3 regions of the Homoserinimonas sp. A520 genome follow, and region 3 is predicted to be linked to each of the others. Evidence: predicted binding sites of a transcription regulator. Region 3 holds the regulator's gene; each other region holds the start of a gene.

Region 1 (6,503 bases), on a different contig from region 3:
ATGGCCACACTCATGCCGAGCGCGGTATAGAAGTCGCCATCCGCCAGCGCAGCGAAGAAGTTGTCGAATGATCCGCCGAGCGGCAGGAATGTCGGCGTGAAGGATTCCAGCTTCGACGTCGGAAGCATGGACGAGTTCACCATCCAGTAGACCGGGAAGGTCCACACCAGCGCAATGACGACGGCGAGCCCGGCGAGCAGCCCGCGCTTGACTCTGGCGTTCATCAGGCGTCCTCGTCTTTCAGCAGGATCCGGATGTAGAACCAGCTCAGTGCGATCGTCATCGCCAGCACCAGGATGGAGACCGCGGATGCCATGCCGAAGTCCTGCGCGAGCGTCCCCTGCTTGTAGATGTAGGTGCCGAGCAGGTCGAAGTCGCCCGCTTTGGAGCCGGCATCCTGCAGCATCGTGATCTGGGTGAAGACCCTCAGGTCCCAGATCAGCTGCAGCAGGAAGACGATCAGGATGATCGGCTTGATCATCGGCAGGATGATGTCGCGCACCCGTTGCCAGGGGCTCGCCCCGTCGAGTTGGGCGGCCTCCATGATCTCGTCGGACACTTGCGTGAGGCCGGCGTAGGCCGAGAAGGCCACGAACGGGACGGACATCCAGATCACGATGATGCTGGCAACGATGAAGAACGTGGTGGGCGATTCCAGCCAGTTGAAGCGGTTCATCTCCACGCCGGGAAGTGCGTCGAGCAGGTAGTTGACGACCCCGCGGCGGCGGTCGAACAGCCAGATCCAGACGGTCATCGCCGCGACGACGGGCATGGCCCAGGCCAGCAGCATCGCGATCTGGAGGATCAGCCTGGTCACTTTGCCGATGGCGCTCATCAGCAGGGCGAACAGCATCCCGATCACCAGCGTGATCACGGCGGTCACGATGCAGAAGACGATCGAGCGGATGACGACGCCCCACAGGCCGGGATCGGTCGCGAGACGTGCATAGTTGTCGAAGCCGACGAACTCGGCCGGCTGGCCGAACTGCTGGGCGAGGCCGAACTCCTGCAGGGAGGTGACCAGCTGCCAGGCGAGCGGGTAGCCCATGCCGATCAGGAGGATGGCGACCGCCGGGAAGATCAGCCAGCGTGCGGTTCGGGCGTGCGTGCGGTTCATCGGCGGTCACCTCCTTCAGGTGTTGTCTCGTGGGTTGATCAAATTTTGTGGGTTGAGTAGGTCGCTCAGCGACCTACTCAACCCACAGGGGTGGGGCGAACTCAGTTGAGCAGTTCGCTGATCTTGGCGTCGTACTCTTCGGCGAGTGCCTCGATGTCGCCACCGGCGGCCACCTTGCCGAAGAACTCCTCCAGCAGGCCGGAGCCCTCGACCGAGGCCCAGCCGGGTGCGGCCGGGGTCAGCTTCGAGTTGGCTGCGGAGTCGACCAGGGCCTGCGCGAAGATGTCGTCACCGAGAGCGGATGCGTAGTCCAGATTGGCCGGGCCGAGGCCGTTCTGGCCGAGCAGCGTCTGGTACTCCTCCGAGAAGATGATCCTCAGCAGGTCTTTCGACGCTTCCTGGTTCTCGCTTGCCGCTGAGATCGCGATGTTGGAGCCGCCGGCGAAGACCGGAGCAGCACCCCCATCGGCACCCGGGAGCGGGAAGACGCCGAAGACGTCGTCGTTCCAGGTGGCGATCGTCTTGGTGTCATCCGCGGGGTCCGGAGCCAGGTCACCGATCGACCAGTGGGCCCATCCGGGAGCGATGATGGTTGCCGCCTCAGGAGCACCCGTCGCGTCGTTGTTGTTGATGTTCACCCATGGCGTGCTGTCCGCCTCGGTCACCGGGGCGTTCGAGGCGCTCGTGTAGAGCTCCTGAAGCTGCTCGAGTCCCTTGATCGTGTTCGGGTCGGAGAGCGATGACACCCACTTGTCGCCGTCCTTCACCGCGAGTTCACCGTCGTTCGCGAAGATCCACGAGACGCCGTTGCGCCAGTCCTGGCCGCCGAGGTAGAAGCCGGACTGGCCATCCGTCCTCAGCTCTGCCGCGGTCTGGTTGAACTCCTCGAGCGTGGCCGGGACGTCCTTGCCGGCAGCCTCCCAGATGTCCTTCCGGTAGAAGACGTAGCGCGAGCCGAAGTAGTACGGCAGCGCCATCTTGGCTCCGTCGACCTCGCCGACCTCGACGAACGACGGCAGCAGCTTGTCGCCGCCGAGTTCCTCGTAGATGTCGCTGAGGTCGGAGAACGCGCCGACACCGGTGAAGGTGGGCGACCAGGTGTTCCCGATCTCGACGACGTCGGGGGTATTCTCTGAATCAGGCAGCGAGGTGGTCAGCTTTGCCAACGCATCGCCCCACGCCTGCTCCTCGATAGTGAGGGTGCCCCCGGTTGCGTCTGCGTACTCTGTCTTAAGGTAGTCGCGCAGCTCATCCGGGGTGTCACCGCCCATCAGCCACATCGTGATGTCAGTTCCGCCTTCAGCTGCCGGTTCAGTGGTGGAGCATCCGACAAGGATGAGAGCGGCGGCGGTTGCTATGGCAACCGTGCCGAGCTTCTTATTCATTGTGTTGTCCTTCTCTTGGTGCCGGGTGTACGACCGGATGGCCGCACCAGTGGTGGGTCAGGAGACCCCGAGCTGCCCGGAGAGCACCATCACGGCAGCGCCGCGCATGACTATGTCCTCCCCGAGCGTCGTCATCCGTACCGCGAGATCGCCGTGGAACTCTGCCATCGTTCGGTTGCGGAGTGTCTCGATGGTGGCCGTGGTGAGCGCCCCATCAAGCAGTTCGGCCGGTCCGCTCAGCACGACTTCTGCCAGGTTGAGCGCTCCGACCACGGGTGCCAGTGCGAGCCCCAGGTGCAGGCCGGCCTCCCGAAGAATGTGGTGGCGAGCGGATGCGTCCGCCCCATCCAGCTGGGCGTCGAGTCGCGGGGCGGCCAGCCAGGTTTCCAGGCATCCGCTCTTTCCGCACACACAGGGTGTTCCGTCGCCGGTGCCGACCACGACGTGGCCGATCTCGCCTGCGGCGAAGCGGCTCCCGTAGAGGAGGGACCCGCCGAGCAGCAGCGCGCTTCCGACGCCGTGACCAACCTTGATCAGCATCAGGTCCTGGTCTGCTCCGCCGAAGCTGTGCTCGGCCAGTACGGCGGCGTTCGCGTCGTTGGCGACGAGCACCGGGAGGGAGAACCTGTCGTTCAGCGTGGACTGAAGCCGTTCGTCGTTCCAGCCGAGGTTGGGCGCCCGGAGCACGACACCGTCGCGGTCGACGACGCCGGGCGAACCGACGCCAACCCCGAGGATCCGCCCGGTGGCCTGGCCGATCAGGGTCTCGACGAGCGTGACAACCTTGGCCGTGGCATCCGCACCGGTGCTTCCCGCGAGTGGGATGTCGGCCCGACTGAGGATGTTGCCACCGAGGTCGAGCACGGCACCGCGGAACAGCGCGTAGTCGCTGAGGTCGATTCCGATGATCTGGTAAGCCGAGAGGTTCATCGCCAGCAACGTTGACGGTTTGCCTGGGCGGATGTTCGCACTCTGCCCGGTTTCAATGACCAGGCCTTCGCCCATGAGTTCGGCGACCAGGTCGGAGATGGTGACCCGGGTGAGCCCGGTGCCCCGCGCTATGTCGGCCCGGCTCTGCTCGCCAGACCGGTACAACGTCTGCAGGACGAGGGACCGGTTGTGCCCGCGGGCATGCTCGGGAAGGATCTTGGCGCTCGGGCGCAGCACGCGTCCGGGGGAGTATCCCCCGGCCCGGCCTGTCGCCGGAATCGTGCCACGCCTCGTTGCGGTCATGTTTGTTAGTAAACCTTACGAACTAATTAATTGCAAGAGATCTCCGGACCGAATATTCTTGGCGCTCTCCCGATTAGAGTGCTAACATTTTTCTGTAGTTGAGTCGACTTGACTCAACTCTTGTAAACCTCAAATTGCACCGCCCCTCCGGGGCCCGATGTGAAGGAGTTGACTGAAATGGCCATGTACTTCGACCCATTCCGTGAACTGGATCGCCTCGCGGCGAACCTGCTCGACTCGCAGCAGGGACCTCGTTTCATGCCAATCGACCTGCACCGTCAGGGCGATCACTACATCCTGAACGCCGATCTCCCGGGCATCGACCCCGGCTCGGTCGACGTCGATGTGGATGGACAGTTGCTGACCATCCGCGCTGAGCGCACTGCGCGCAGTGACGAGGGTGTGAAGTGGCTGGCACACGAGCGCCCGAGCGGATCGTTCCTCCGCCAGCTCAACCTCGGCGACGGCATCGACACCGAGAACATCAGCGCGCACTACGACAACGGTGTGCTCAGCGTCATGATCCCGGTGAGCGAGAAGGCGAAGCCCCGCAAGGTCGAGATCATGTCGGCCGCGAAGGAACCGCAGTCCGAAGTCACCGCGTAACTCCACGCCTCTCACCGGAATGACGAAGGCCTCCGCCCAAATGGGTGGAGGCCTTCGTAGTTCGTGCAGCGGCTTACGCCATACGCGCCTGGAGGTTGGCGTCCAGCGTCGCGAGGAACTCCTCGGTGGTCTGGTACGCCTGATCCGGCCCGACGAGGAGCGCGAGGTCCTTGGTCATGTGGCCGGCCTCGACCGTCTTGATGACGACATCCTCGAGTGCGAGGCTGAAGTCGATCAGCGCCTGGTTGCCGTCCAGCTTGCCGCGGTGGGCGAGGCCCCGGGTCCACGCGTAGATGGACGCGATCGGGTTGGTCGACGTCGGCTTGCCGGCCTGGTGCTGGCGGTAGTGCCTGGTCACGGTTCCGTGGGCGGCCTCGGCCTCGACGACCTTGCCGTCCGGCGTCGCCAGAACGGAGGTCATGAGCCCGAGCGAACCGAAGCCCTGCGCAACGGTGTCGGACTGCACGTCGCCGTCATAGTTCTTGCAGGCCCAGACGTAGCCGCCCTCCCATTTCATGGCGGATGCCACCATGTCGTCGATCAAGCGGTGCTCGTAGGTGAGTCCGGCAGCTTCGAATTGCTGCTTGAACTCGGACTGGTAGATCTCCTCGAAGATGTCCTTGAAGCGACCGTCGTAGGCCTTGAGGATGGTGTTCTTCGTCGACAGGTACACCGGGTAGTTGCGGCTGAGCCCGTAGTTGAGGGAAGCACGGGCGAAGTCGCGAATCGACGCATCCAGGTTGTACTGCACCTGGGCGATGCCGTCGCCCGGCGACTGGAACACTTCGAACTCCTGCGCGGCCGAGCCGTCTTTCGGGGTGAAGCTGACCTTGAGCGTGCCCTCGCCGGCGAACCGGAAGTCCGTGGCACGGTACTGGTCGCCGAAGGCGTGGCGGCCGATGATGATCGGCTTGTTCCAGCCGGGGACCAGTCGCGGAATGTTCGAGATGATGATCGGCTCGCGGAAGATCACGCCGCCGAGGATGTTGCGGATGGTGCCGTTCGGCGACTTCCACATCTTCTTCAGGCCGAACTCCTCGACCCGCGCCTCATCCGGCGTGATGGTTGCGCACTTGACGCCGACGCCGTGCTTCTGGATGGCGTGGGCCGCGTCGATGGTGATCTGGTCATCCGTCTCGTCACGCTTCTCGATGCCGAGGTCGTAATACTCGAGGTTGATGTCGAGGTACGGGTGGATGAGAGTGTCCTTGATCTTCTGCCAGATGATGCGGGTCATCTCATCGCCGTCGAGCTCGACGACTGTTCCTTCAACCTTGATTTTCGACACCGGTACTCCTCAGTTCGTGGGGGGCCTTGTTAGGGATGGGCGGCCGCGAAACGTGCCGCAAAGTCTGCGCTTTAATTCGCTCAGGACAGCTTACCTGCTCCAACAAGTATCTCGACATCAAGATAGTTCTGCACACGACGCATCCGGGCCCTACCCGGAACCGGTCTTGGACGATAGCCTGAAACCATGGATGAGTTGAGACTGGAAGAGCTGTCTGCCAAAAACGTTGTTGCGGCGAACAGCCTCACCATGAAGCCCGGGCAGGAGCAGTACATCGCTCCTGTGTCGTACGCCATGGCCGGGCCATTCCTCGACCCGAGCACCAGCTGGTCGCGTGTCGTCGTTGACGGCGAAGGCGAGGTGCTCGCATTCATCATGGCCAATTTCGACGCCGACGCTCACGAAGAGGAGTTCCGGAGCTGCATTTGGCGGATGAACGTTTCCGCCGAGGCCCAGGGCAAGGGCGTCGGCAAGTTCGTGGTCAAGGAGACAGCGGACGAGGCGCGCAAGCGCGGGTTCTCGCGGCTCACCGTGATCTGGGAGCCGGGCGAGGACAGCCCGGAAGAGTTCTTCAAGCGAGTCGGCTTCGTTGTGGTGGATGAGACCCAGTACGGCGAAAAGGTCGGCGCCATCGAGTTGTGACCACCGCGTCCGGACCGTCCGCTCCCGCTGACGACTTTTTCGAGCGGGTGCTCGGTGTCGTCGAGTCGATCCCGCCCGGGCAGGTCATGACCTACGGCGACATTGCCGCTGCCATCGGGTCGCGGGCGCCGCGGGCGGTGGGCAAGGTCATGGCTTACGGGGGCAGCGACGTGCCGTGGTGGCGCGTGATCAGGGCCAGCGGGCATCCACCCCAATGCCATGAAGGTCAGGC
Region 2 (6,503 bases), on a different contig from region 3:
GACCAGCGGGACCAGCTGGTCGTGCGTCGGAGCGCCCGCGCCAACCTTCGGCGCCGAGCGCCGGCGCGCCACCGCCGTCAGCACGGGAGCGTCAGCGATCAGTTCTCCCCGGCCTTGAAGTCCAGGGACAGCGAATTCATGCAGTAGCGGTCGCCGGTGGGGGTGCCGAAACCGTCGGGGAAGACGTGGCCGAGGTGCGAGCCGCAGTTGGCGCAGCGCACCTCCGTGCGGGTCATGCCCAAGGTGTTGTCCTCCAGGAGCTGGACCGCCTCTGGGCGCACCGACTCGTAGAAGCTTGGCCAGCCGCATCCGGAATCGAATTTGGTGCCGCTTTTGAACAGTTCGGCGTTACAGGCCGCACAGGTGAAGACGCCGGAGCGCTTCTCGTCGAGCAGTTCGCCCGTCCAGGGGCGTTCGGTCGCCGCCTCACGCAGTACCGAGTATCGCTCGGTACCGAGCTCCTCGCGCCACTCTTGTTCGCTCTTGTTCATCTGGTATGTCATAGTCCAGCCTTTCGCTGATCATCTCTGCCCATACTAAAACCCCTGCCTGACAGGTTCTGATCCCGATCGCGTCAGCAAACGGCGAGGGTGCCGATTTCGGTAAGGTTTACCTAAGTTCCCCCTGTCATTGGAGTGCCTGTGAGATCCGGTTGGCGCTTGGTGCTCGTGGCGCTCGCCGCGCCCGCGCTCGTCCTCGGCCCGACCATCACCGCAACCGCCGCTGACGCCCCTGTGCCGACCGCCGCATCCTGCGCCGTCGACGACGCGACCATCACCTGGGGGTTCAAGGAGTCATTCCGCTCCTACATCAGCGGTGCCATCGCGAACGGGCAGTGGGCGGTGTCGGGTGGGGCCGAATACGAGACCCCCGACTTCCGGTTCGGCGGCGGCAGCGGCCTGCTCGACCGCAGCGCGGGGGTCGGCAGCGTCGAGTTCCCCGGAGCCGTAACCTTCACCGGGCACGGAGGCATCCTGAACACCACCATCGAGAAACCGGTCATCGAATTCCGGGACGACAGCGGCGCCCTCTACTTCGACGTCAACGGCACCACCCAGGACGGCGCAGAGGTCGATGCGCGAATGGTCGAATTCGTCACCCTGGCGCTGGATGCGGGCGAACTCGTCGAGCGCACGGATGATCGACTGACCATCAGAGACGTTCCGGCGACGCTGACGGATGCCGGCGCTGAGGCATTTGGCACCTACCAGGCCGGTGAACCGTTCGACCCGGTCACCATCGAGCTCACGTTCGACGGCGAATGCGAGGCCCCCGCGGAGACGAACTGGTGGCTGGTCGGCGGGCTCGCGCTCGGAGCAGCTGCCGCGCTCGTCGCGGCGCTCGTCTGGTACCGGGTCCGTCGCTACTCGGAGGGCTAACCGGTCGGCGCGTACACGGCGCGGGCGACCGCGTCGATGACGTCGGCCGTGCGGGGGCCGAAACTCAGGATCTCGCCATCCGCCATCGTGACGAAGCGCCGGTTCTGGCCGGCCGGGGTGATCCCGATCGCGGCTTTTGTCTGCAGCAGGCCGTCCACGCCGCCGGCGCTCTGAAGCCCGGAACTCATCACGAGAATCAGGTCGGGTGCAGCGGCGATGATCGCCTCGTCGGTCATCGGCTTCATGCCGGTCCAGCCGATCTCGGTCGCCACGTCGACGCCGCCGACCGCGTCGATCAGGTCGTTGACGCCGGACTCCGCGCCGAACAGGTAGTAGATGCCGGAGTCCCCGCGAAGGTAGAGGAACAGCATCCGCAGTCGGTCGGTCGGTTCGCTCGGTGCGATTGCCGCGACCTCCGCGACCTTGGCCGAGATCTCCGTGCGGAGACGCTCCGAGAGTTGCCGGCCGGCCTCGTCGGCGCCGAGCGCGTGCGCGACCTGCTCGGTCAGCTCGTAGACGCCGTCAAACCCGGTGCCGGCGTCGACGAAGACGATCGGGATGCCGACATCGCGCAGCTGCAGCATCACGTCGATCGGCCCGATCGTGCCGTCGGTGATGATCAGTGTCGGGCGCAGGGCGATCACCGACTCGGTGTTGATGGTGTGCCCACCGGTCGTCACCACCGGCAGGCCGACAACACCGGGGAAGGTGGAGGACGAGTCGCGCCCGACCAGGTTGTCACTGAAACCCAGCCCGGCGATGGTCGCCGAAATCGAGCCCGCCAGGTCGAGGCCCAGGATGCGCGACGTGTCGGTGACCGTCACCTCCACGTCACCGGCGAGGTCGCGCGAGGTCACCGTGGCCGGCAAAGACTGGGCAGGGTCATCCGTCACCGGCGTGATCGAGGTCTCCCTCAGCACGGCCGTGGTCTCGCCCACCCACGACTTCGGGTCATCCAGCAGGTGCAGTTCGGCCAGTGGAACCAGGGGGCCGGATGCCTGCGGCTCGACGGTCGGCTGCGGCACCCCGCTGGCACATCCGGCCAGGAGGGTTGCCAGAACCAGCGCCGAGACGGCGATGCGGGGGAGGGAGGCGACGGGCATACTTAGGTAATCCTAACTAGCCTGGCTGATCAGCTGTACGGATGGGTTGTGCGACCTGCCCAGAGCCTCCGCGGCGAGGCACTCGACCGACCCTAGGATTGCAGCGGAGGAAGCAGTGGACGCAGCAACAGGCCAGCAGCACACCGAGCTCTCCGAAGGCGACGCGGGACTGCTCGCATTCGAGAGCCGGGGGTGGCGCAACCCCGGCACCAAGGAGCAGGCGATCCGAGTGGAGCTCGGAATCTCGGCCGCCCGGTACTATCAATTGCTGAACGCACTCATCGACTCCCCAGCCGCTGCTCGGTACGATCCCTTGTTGGTGAGCCGCTTGCGGCGCATGAGAGCGGGCCGAACCCAGGCCGGCGCCGAACGCTAGACCCACGGTCGTATCCACACGGTCGTATCAAGAACGTCGTCTGAGAACGCAGAGCCACCGAAAGAGAGCCATGGCTGCCCCAACCACACAACGGCCCGTCACACAACGGCCCGTCCGTGACCGGTTCGACGCGGTACCGGATGACCTCCATCGGGTGGGCGCGCACCGCGCCAAAGCCCATTGGGGCCAGGGCTGGGCGAACCTCGCCTGGGTTGTCGGGGCGATCCTCGTTCTCTCGATCGGTGGGCTCTGGGGGCTCTCCCAGATCAACAGCGACTTCCAGTTCGGACTCCCGTTCATGAACGCCGCCGAGGAAGAGCCGGGCGATGCCCCGCCAGCGGACAGTCCCGAAGCGGTCGAGCCGAAGCTCGACCCGGCGATCGTCATCACGGTGCTCAACGGAACAGGAACCCCCGGCCTGTCCAACACGGTCGGCGACTACCTCGTCTCGCAGGGCTGGGAGGGTGCGGCATTCGGTGTCGGCGCCCGCGTCAGCGCATCCGCCTCCGATGTGGAGATCACCCAGGTGATCTACAACAACCCGGACAATGAGGCCGCTGCCCGGGCCATGCTCGAGACGCTGGGAGTGGGGGAGCTGGTGCTGGCCAACACCTACCCGGCATCCCCGCTGGCGGTACTCATCGGCAGCGATTATGTGCTTCCGGCGGGCTGATTCGGCCGCCATCCCGGCGATGTCGCATAAAATCGCGTAAAATTCATGACTTTTGCCCAAGAAGGGCAGATTGCCCCTCCCCAAAGCGAGCGGATGCCCGTTACTATCTGGGAACGCGGGATTACCCCCCGCGTTGCGGCGCACCCGGATGCACCATCCGGCTCGCCGTTCGAACCACAGCAGGGAGTTATCAATGGCGAACGGAACCGTCAAATGGTTCAACGCTGAAAAGGGCTACGGCTTCATCACCGTCGATGGAGGGGAGCAAGACGTTTTCGTCCACTACTCCGCCATCGAGATGGGTGGATACAAGGTTCTTGAAGAAGGCCAGAAGGTCGTCTTCGAAGTTGGCACCGGAAACAAGGGACCCCAAGCCGAGTCGGTTCGGCCGGCGGAGTAGCGAAGCTTCGTCGCCACCACTGGCAGACAATCCCAGACTGCGCCGCCCGGTTCACCGGGCGGCGTCAGTTGTTAACGGACCGATGCTCCTCCCGCGGTCGACCGCAGCTTGCACTCGCAGGGTCAGAGTGCCAGAATCATTTAGCACTCTCTTATTGCGAGTGCCAAAGCTGTTGCAACTTTCACGACGTCCGGGAGGGACGAGAAACACACATGGCAAAGATCATTGCTTTCAACGAAGAGGCCCGTCGCGGCCTTGAGCGTGGACTGAACACCCTGGCAGACGCAGTCAAGGTGACGCTTGGCCCGCGCGGCCGCAACGTCGTACTCGAGAAGAAGTGGGGCGCGCCCACCATCACAAACGATGGTGTGTCGATCGCCAAGGAAATCGAACTCGACGACCCCTACGAGAAGATCGGCGCAGAGCTGGTCAAGGAAGTCGCCAAGAAGACGGATGACGTCGCCGGCGACGGAACGACCACCGCAACCGTCCTCGCCCAGGCACTGGTACGCGAAGGCCTGCGCAACGTCGCAGCCGGCGCCGACCCGATCAGCCTGAAGCGCGGAATCGAGAAGGCCGTCGCATCCGTCACCGAAGCCCTCGTCAACCAGGCGAAGCCCATCGAGACGAAGGAAGAGATCGCGGCCACGGCCTCCATCTCGGCCGGCGACCCGGAGATCGGCGCACTGATCGCCGAGGCGATCGACAAGGTCGGCAAGGAAGGCGTCGTCACCGTCGAGGAGTCGAACACGTTCGGCACCGAGCTGGAGCTGACCGAAGGTATGCGCTTCGACAAGGGTTACCTGTCGGCATACTTCGTGACCGACCCGGAGCGCCAGGAAGCCGTCTTCGAAGACGCGTACATCCTGATTGTCAACGGCAAGATCTCGCAGATCAAGGACCTCCTGCCGATCGTCGACAAGGTCATCCAGAGCGGCAAGCAGCTGCTCATCATTGCCGAGGATGTCGACGGCGAAGCCCTCGCGACCCTGGTCGTGAACAAGATCCGCGGCATCTTCAAGTCGGTTGCCGTCAAGGCTCCGGGCTTCGGCGACCGCCGCAAGGCGCAGCTGCAGGACATCGCCACCCTCACCGGTGGACAGGTCATCTCCGAGGAGGTCGGACTCAAGCTCGAGAACGCCACCCTCGACCTGCTCGGTCGTGCACGCAAGGTCGTCATCACCAAGGACGAGACCACGATCGTTGAGGGTGGCGGCGAGTCCGACGCCATCGCCGGTCGCGTCGCGCAGATCCGTTCCGAGATCGCCAACACCGACTCCGACTACGACCGCGAGAAGCTGCAGGAGCGCCTGGCCAAGCTGGCCGGTGGCGTTGCAGTCATCAAGGCCGGAGCGGCAACCGAGGTTGAGCTCAAGGAGCGCAAGCACCGCATCGAGGACGCCGTCCGCAACGCGAAGGCTGCCGTCGAAGAGGGCATCGTCGCCGGTGGTGGCGTTGCACTCATCCAGGCCGGCGAGGTCGCTTTCGCCAGCGCTGCGCTGACCGGTCTCGAGGGTGACGAAGCGACCGGTGCGAACATCGTTCGCGTCGCCATCGACTCGCCGCTCAAGCAGATCGCCGCCAACGCGGGCCTCGAGCCCGGTGTTGTCGCCGAGAAGGTGCGCAACCTGCCGACCGGTCACGGCCTCAACGCCGCAACTGGTGAGTACGTTGACATGCTCGCTGCCGGTATCAACGACCCGGTGAAGGTGACGCGTTCCGCGCTGCTCAACGCCGCGTCGATCGCCGGACTGTTCCTCACCACCGAGGTTGTCATCGCTGAGAAGCCGGAGAAGAACCCGGCTCCGATGGGTGACCCGTCAGGCGGAATGGACTTTTGATAGCCGCAGACGCGCCAGCGTCTGAGGCCATCAAGGTCGAGTGATCGGCCCTTCCGGCCGATCGTATCGAGACCCTAGGTCTAGCTACAAACAGGGGCGGTTCCTTCGGGAGCCGCCCCTTTTGCGTGCTCGGCTTGGTGTCGTGTGAGGCGTCCGGGCGGGTGTTGCATGGTCTCCGCCCATAGAAGCCCGGCCCACCCGAGACCATGCAACACCCGCCCGGCCCGATCCCGTAGGGCCAAGGCCCCTTCCGTGGCATCCGCCCCTCTGTCAACAGGATGGAATTTGCGGCACGCCGGTGGCGCGGCGCGGCTGAGCGGGGTGCTGCCGAAAGCAACCTGTTGACGGCGGAACTTCCAGGGTCTGACTAACAACAACAACAAGGGCGGCTCCTCGCGGAGCCGCCCTTGTTGCGTGTTTGGGGTTAGGCGGCGGAGGTGCTCGCATCCGCCGCTTCGAGCGCCTGGGCGAGGTCCGCCCAGAGGTCGTCGACGTGCTCGAGACCGATCGAGATCCGCACGATGCCTCCCCCCGGCTTCGCCGCAGCGGCGACCGGACGGTGGGTGAGGGATGCCGGGTGCTGGGCGAGCGAGTCGACACCGCCGAGCGAGACCGCGTGGGTGATGAGCCGCAGCGATTCGATGAACCGGGCTGCCGAGTCGTAGCCACCGGCCAGGTCGACCGAGACGATGCAGCCGGCGCCATCCGCCTGAGTGCCGATGAGCCCCAAG
Region 3 (6,503 bases):
CGAGCTGCTGGATCGCGTCACCAAGCTCATCCCGCCACCGGTCGGCGACGCATCCGCCCCTGCACGCGCCATGATCTTCGACTCCGTCTACGACAGCTACCGCGGTGTCGTCACCTACGTGCGGATGATCGACGGCAAGCTGAGCCCTCGCGAGAAGGTCCAGATGATGTCCACAAGGGCAACCCACGAGATCCTCGAAATCGGCGTCAGTTCGCCAGAACCGACCCCCAGTCAGGGGCTCGGCATCGGCGAGGTCGGCTACCTGATCACCGGCGTGAAGGATGTTCGCCAGTCGAAGGTCGGGGACACCGTTACTACGGCCGCGAAGCCGGCGACCCAGGCGCTGCCCGGCTACACGGAGCCCAAGCCGATGGTCTTCTCCGGGCTGTATCCGATCGATGGGAGCGACTATCCGGTGCTGCGCGAGGCACTGGACAAGCTGAAGCTGTCGGATGCGTCCCTCGTCTACGAGCCGGAGACATCCGTCGCCCTCGGTTTCGGATTCCGCTGCGGCTTCCTCGGCCTGCTGCACCTGGAGATCATCACCGAACGGCTCGAGCGCGAGTTCGACCTCGACCTGATCGCCACAGCGCCTTCGGTGATCTATGAGGTGACCACCGACGACAAGAAGTCGGTCACCGTCACCAACCCGAGCGAATTCCCCGGCGGCAAGATCGCCTCAGTCACCGAGCCGATGGTGAAGGCGGCCATCCTGGCGCCGAAAGACTACGTCGGCGTCATCATGGAACTCTGCCAGGGCCGCCGCGGAGCGCTGCTCGGCATGGACTACCTCGGTGAGGACCGAGTGGAGATCCGCTACAGCATGCCGCTCGGCGAGATCGTCTTCGACTTCTTCGATCAGCTCAAGAGCAAGACGGCGGGCTACGCGTCGCTCGACTATGAGCCCAGCGGTCAGCAGGAAGCCGACCTGGTGAAAGTCGACATCCTGTTGCAGGGCGAACAGGTCGACGCGTTCAGCGCGATCGTGCACCGCGACAAGGCGTACGCCTACGGTGTGCTGATGACCGGGCGACTGCGTGAGCTGATCCCGCGGCAACAATTCGAGGTGCCCATCCAGGCGGCCATCGGCGCTCGAATCATCGCTCGCGAGAGCATCCGCGCCATCCGCAAGGACGTCCTGGCCAAGTGCTACGGCGGCGACATCACCCGCAAGCGCAAACTTCTGGAGAAGCAGAAGGAGGGCAAGAAGCGGATGAAGATGGTCGGCCGCGTCGAAGTACCTCAGGAGGCTTTCATCGCGGCGCTCTCCGGCGATACGGAGAAGAAGGAAAAGAAGTAGATGAGCAGGGCCCAGTGGTGGAATCGGCCGGTCACCTACGCGGCGGTGGGCGGCACCAAGGCCGCTGACCTGATGGCTTACCCGCCGTCCGGATACCGGCCGTTCGAGAAGCGTGCGCGCATCGGTCACGGCCCCGCGCGCTGGGAGTATGCCTGGGCAGCCGCGCTGTCCTGGGGCATCCAGACGAACAGCGGCTTCCAGGTCGATGTGACGGAGACTCCGGATGCCGTGACCGGCCTCACCTACACCCCCGTCGAGTTCGACACCGGGGGAGTTCCGGTAAAGCCGGCGAGCACCGAAACGCCGGACGAGCTCACCTACGGCCCTGACGGCACGGAGTTCGTGGTCCCAGGGGTGACTGCCAAGCTGTCCATACCGGTGGGCCCGCTCCGCATCGGCGCGCCGTGCCGGGTCGTCTACATCGTCGATGAGAAGGACCGCAAGGGGTTCGCCTACGGCACCCTGGCCGGGCATCCGGAGAGCGGTGAGGAGGCGTTCATCGTGGAGCGCACCGACGACGGATCGGTGTGGCTCACCATCCGCGCGTTCTCCCGTCCGGCGAATGTCGGCTGGTGGCTCGCGTACCCGGTACTGCGTATCGCGCAATGGTTCTACACCCGCCGCTATTTCAAGGCGTTGACCGGACCGGTCGACTGAACCCAGATGCCCTCCGCCCTGCCCATCGCCGATCCGGCCCCTGCCGACGGAAACCTGCCCGCCTCGGTCGCGCTCGACGCTGAGAACCGCAACTTCGGCGTCTACCTGCACGTGCCGTTCTGTCGCGTCCGCTGCGGGTACTGCGACTTCAACACCTACACCTCGGAGGAGCTGCGCGGCGCCAAGCGCAGCGACTACGCCGGTCAGGCCATCCAGGAGGTGAGGCTCGCCGCACAGGTGATGGACGCTGCCGGATTGCCCAGCCGACCCGTTTCGACGGTCTTCTTCGGCGGAGGAACACCCACCCTGCTCCCCGCCGCGGATCTCGCGGCGATGCTGGGGTCGGTGGCGGATGCCTGGAACCTGGCAGCGGATGCCGAAATCACCACCGAGGCCAACCCAGACTCGGTCGACCTCGAGTACCTGCTCAGGCTGAAGCGTGCCGGATTCACGCGCGTCTCGTTCGGCATGCAGTCGGCGGTGCCCCACGTGCTCGCCACGCTGGAGCGCACCCACGATCCGGAGCGGGTCCCGCTGGTTGTCGCCTGGGCCAGGGAGGCGGGCCTGGACGTCAGCCTCGACCTCATCTACGGAACGCCGGGGGAGACCCTGGACGATTGGCGGCGCTCCCTCGAGCACGCGATCGCCCAGCAGCCGGACCACTTGTCCGCCTACTCCCTGATCATCGAAGACGGCACCAAGCTGGCGCGCCAGATTCGTCGCGGCGAGGTCGACCAGCCAGACGAAGACCTGCAGGCCGACATGTACGAACTGGCGGACACCCTGCTGGATGCCGCCGGGTACGAGTGGTACGAGGTGAGCAACTGGGCCCGGAACGGCCATCGCTCACTCCACAACCTCGCCTACTGGCAGGGTCACGACTGGTGGGGAGTCGGTCCGGGTGCCCACAGCCATATCGGAGGCGTCCGCTGGTGGAACGTCAAGCATCCGGCCGCCTACGCCGACCGCATCCTGGCCGGGCACTCCCCGGCCGCCGGACGGGAGACCCTCGATGATGAAACCCGGCGGGTCGAACGCGTGCTCTTGCTGACTCGCATCCGTGACGGGCTTCGGATCGGCGAGCTTCCGGCATCCGGTCGCACCGCCGTCGCCGGCCTCATCGCCGACGAGCTGGTTAACGCAGCAGCCGCCCTGCGCGGGTCAATCGAGTTGACGCTGCGTGGGCGGCTGCTGGCGGACGCCGTTGTCCGAAGGTTGGTCCAGTAGCTTCGAAACCTACTTGATCAGCGGAATCGACAACGGGTAGTTGTAGTACTCACCGTTGGTCGCCTTCACCGCGGCGATGATGCTGAACACGATGATGACGATGCTGACAGCCATGAGGATCACGAACCCGATCAGCACGAATAGCGTCAGGAGCCCAACCACCGCTGCAATGGTCATGGTGATCTGGAAGTTGAGCGCAGACTGCGTGTGAGCGCGGACGAACGGGCCACGGTCCTTCAGCACCAGGTATCCGATCAGTGGAGAGATCACCCCGAGGAAGATACCGCCAATGTGCACGAGCGTCGCCCACAGCTTCTCGTCGCTGGGGCTCATCGGCTGGACGGGCTGGTAGTCGCCGGGAGGCGGTGGGGCTGAATTGGTCATGGGTCCATTAAAGCAAGAAAGGCCGGGACTGTGTGTCCCGGCCCGCTCGCTGTACTTGACGAACCGACTGCTACTTGATGAAGCGGATGTTGATCGGGTAGCGGTAGGCCACGCCGGCCTTCGCCTTGTTGAAGCCCTGCACGCAGAAGATGATGGTGATCACCCAGAGCGCCAGCGGGAAGATCCAGCTGATGAGAACCCAGAACCCGAACGTGACGGCGGTCAGGATCGCGTTGATGATCATGATCGCGATGTGTCCAATGGTCACCGTGATCTGGAAGTTCAGGGACTCCTTGCCCTCAGCGTTGGTGTGAGCTCCGCGGTCCTTGAAGACCAGCCAGATGATCAGTGGCGGCAGGATCCAGAGGATGCCGCCGAGGTGCGCAAATGACGCCCACTGGTTGTCTTCCGCCTGAGACAGCGGCGCTGCTGCGGCGGGGGAAGGAGCTTGTTCGGTCATTGACTTTGCCTTTCGGTTGCGAGTTGCTGCTAGACATCGGGTAGAGCCTCCTGGCGGGTGAATGCCAGACCCCCATGACGGGGCCGCTAATCAAGCGCACCCATAAGCTAGTGCCGGACACAGCCCTCTGGCAAGGACATCCGGGCGGGTCGAGGCGATACAATTGGCAGTCGGAAGGTAAGAGTGCCAAGAAACTGAGGGTGGGTGCGACATGGTCTCCGAGCGCAGCCTCGAAGTTCTCCGCGTGATCGTTCAGGATTACGTCGCCTCCCGGGAGCCTGTCGGTTCGAAGTCGATTGTCGAGCGCCACTCCTTCGGTGTCTCTGCTGCCACCATCCGCAGCGACATGGCACAGCTCGAAGAAGAGGAGCTGATCACCGCTCCCCACACCTCGTCCGGTCGGGTCCCGACCGATAAGGGTTATCGGGTATTCGTCGACCAGCTTGCCGACCTTCGCCCGCTGACCGCGGCGCAGAGGCACGCCATTGAGGCCTTCCTCGGCCAGTCCACCGACCTCGATGAGGTGCTCGTTCGAACGGTGCGCCTGTTGTCCCAACTCACGCACCAGGTCGCATTGGTGCAGTACCCATCCCTCACCCGGTCCCGCATCCGCCACATCGAGCTTGTGCTGCTCAGCGACACGCGACTGATGACGGTGCTGATCACCGACACCGGCCGGGTCGAGCAGCGCATCCTCGAAATCACCGCAGGGATGGAAGAAGAGTTCCTCGCAGAGCTGAGGGCGAAGTTCAACGCGGCCCTTGGCGGTCACGAACTGGCCAAAGCGTCCGAGATTCTCGCCGACCTTCCTGACACCTTCTCGGCGGAGCGCCGCGAAACGGTTCGGAAGATCGCGGCCAGACTGATCGAACAGGTTGCGGCCAATCGTCAGGATCGACTGGTGATGGCTGGTGCAGCTAATCTTGTTCGCACCGAAGAAGATTTTCAGGGGAGCATCCTGCCCGTGCTCGAAGCGATCGAGGAGCAGGTCACCCTCCTGAAGCTTTTCGGCGAAATGCAACCGGACCAGCACGGCATGTCGGTGCGGATCGGCGCCGAGAACGCCTCATTCGGCCTCGGTGAGACGTCCGTGGTCGCGACCGGCTACACCTCGTCGGGCGGCGAACTCGCCCGCCTCGGGGTGCTCGGACCGACCCGCATGGACTATTCGAACAACATGGCCGCCATCAGGGCTGTCGCCCGCTACGTGACGCGTCACCTCGGCGAGGCTTGAGCCTCGGCGACCCAGATTCAACAATCCACAACATATTCAAGGAACGGTTTTGGCTGACCATTACGAAGTACTCGGGGTCGAGCGCAGCGCTACGGCTGAAGAGATCAAGAAGGCGTACCGCCGGCTCGCACGTGAGCTGCACCCTGACGTGAATTCCGGGGCGGATGCCGCTGACCGCTTCAAGGAGGTCACTCACGCCTACGACGTGCTGAGCGACCCCAAGCAGAAGCAGCAGTACGACATGGGCGGCCAGGGCGGTTTCGGCGGCGACTTCGGGTTCGGCGATATCTTCGAGACCTTCTTCGGCGGAGGCGGTGGCGGGCGGAACTCGCCACCACGGTCCCGCAGCGAGCGCGGCCAGGATGCGCTGATCCGGGTCGACGTTGAGCTCGCCGAAGTGATCTTCGGCACCCAGCACGAGGTCGAGGTCGACACTGCGGTGCTGTGCAAGACCTGTCAGGGGTCGTGCTGCGCACCGGGCACCGAGCCGGCAACCTGCGACATCTGCCACGGCAGCGGCCTCATCCAGCGCACCGTTCGCAGCCTCCTCGGCAACGTCATGACGTCCAGCCCGTGCGGCACCTGCCGCGGGTTCGGAACCGTCATCCCCAATCCCTGCGCCACCTGCCAGGGCCAGGGTCGCGTACGCGCCCGCCGCAAGATCCCGGTGGACATCCCTGCCGGGGTGGACACCGGCATCCGCCTTCAGATGCCGGGCCAGGGCGAGGTGGGGCCTGCCGGTGGACCGCACGGCGACCTGTACCTCGAAATCAAGGTGCGGCACCACGATGTGTTCAGCCGCAACGGTGACGACCTGCTGGCGACGCTCGAGATCCAGATGACGGATGCGATCATGGGCACCAGCGCCTCATTCGAGGCGCTGGACGGCTTCGTGAATCTCGATATCCACCCGGGAACCCAGAGTGCCGAGGTCATCACCGTCAAGGACCGCGGCGTCACCCACCTCAAGGGCACCGGACGCGGAGACCTGAAGATCGGCGTTCAAGTGCTGACCCCCACCAAGCTGAACTCCAAGTCGGAAGAACTGATCAAGCAGTTCGTCAAAGTGCAAAAAGCCGTTCCACCGACGCTCGCGCAGTTCCAGCAGGGGCTGTTCGGCAAGCTTCGCGACCGGTTCCTGAACCTGTAGTCGCGGCATCGTGGCGCACTTCTACCTGAATGAGCTCCTTGAGACGGCCGAGGTCGGCTCGCTGGTGTCCATCGAGGGGGCGGAAGCCAGG

Evidence for each region. The regulator HrcA, encoded in region 3, represses chaperone genes, less so after heat shock. The targets are predictions, from matches to a motif close to TTNGCACTCGNNNNNNNCGAGTGCNAA.
Region 1: the regulator HrcA is predicted to act here: its motif matches at 3,794-3,820, upstream of ACX3PH_RS12570 (Hsp20/alpha crystallin family protein).
Region 2: the regulator HrcA is predicted to act here: its motif matches at 4,072-4,098, upstream of groL (chaperonin GroEL).

What each region holds. Positions count from the first base shown of each region.
Region 1 covers NZ_JBTMWX010000005.1:69,078-75,580, reverse strand. The annotation lists gene ACX3PH_RS12590 (carbohydrate ABC transporter permease) at 1-224, opposite strand, end outside; gene ACX3PH_RS12585 (carbohydrate ABC transporter permease) at 224-1,117, opposite strand; gene ACX3PH_RS12580 (extracellular solute-binding protein) at 1,219-2,502, opposite strand; gene ACX3PH_RS12575 (ROK family protein) at 2,560-3,735, opposite strand; gene ACX3PH_RS12570 (Hsp20/alpha crystallin family protein) at 3,913-4,341, shown strand; gene ACX3PH_RS12565 (NADP-dependent isocitrate dehydrogenase) at 4,415-5,629, opposite strand; gene ACX3PH_RS12560 (GNAT family N-acetyltransferase) at 5,816-6,271, shown strand; gene ACX3PH_RS12555 (MGMT family protein) at 6,268-6,503, shown strand, end outside.
Region 2 covers NZ_JBTMWX010000005.1:153,394-159,896, forward strand. The annotation lists gene ACX3PH_RS12970 (nitroreductase family protein) at 1-84, opposite strand, end outside; gene msrB (peptide-methionine (R)-S-oxide reductase MsrB) at 99-503, opposite strand; gene ACX3PH_RS12980 (HtaA domain-containing protein) at 642-1,379, shown strand; gene ACX3PH_RS12985 (heme/hemin ABC transporter substrate-binding protein) at 1,376-2,482, opposite strand; gene ACX3PH_RS12990 (DUF3263 domain-containing protein) at 2,598-2,858, shown strand; gene ACX3PH_RS12995 (LytR C-terminal domain-containing protein) at 2,929-3,531, shown strand; gene ACX3PH_RS13000 (cold-shock protein) at 3,725-3,931, shown strand; gene groL (chaperonin GroEL) at 4,144-5,772, shown strand; gene ACX3PH_RS13010 (trans-sulfuration enzyme family protein) at 6,197-6,503, opposite strand, start outside.
Region 3 covers NZ_JBTMWX010000002.1:627,528-634,030, forward strand. The annotation lists gene lepA (translation elongation factor 4) at 1-1,300, shown strand, start outside; gene ACX3PH_RS07595 (DUF1990 family protein) at 1,301-1,957, shown strand; gene hemW (radical SAM family heme chaperone HemW) at 1,964-3,184, shown strand; gene ACX3PH_RS07605 (DUF4870 domain-containing protein) at 3,194-3,568, opposite strand; gene ACX3PH_RS07610 (DUF4870 domain-containing protein) at 3,639-4,028, opposite strand; gene hrcA (heat-inducible transcriptional repressor HrcA) at 4,240-5,262, shown strand; gene dnaJ (molecular chaperone DnaJ) at 5,312-6,412, shown strand; gene ACX3PH_RS07625 (16S rRNA (uracil(1498)-N(3))-methyltransferase) at 6,423-6,503, shown strand, end outside.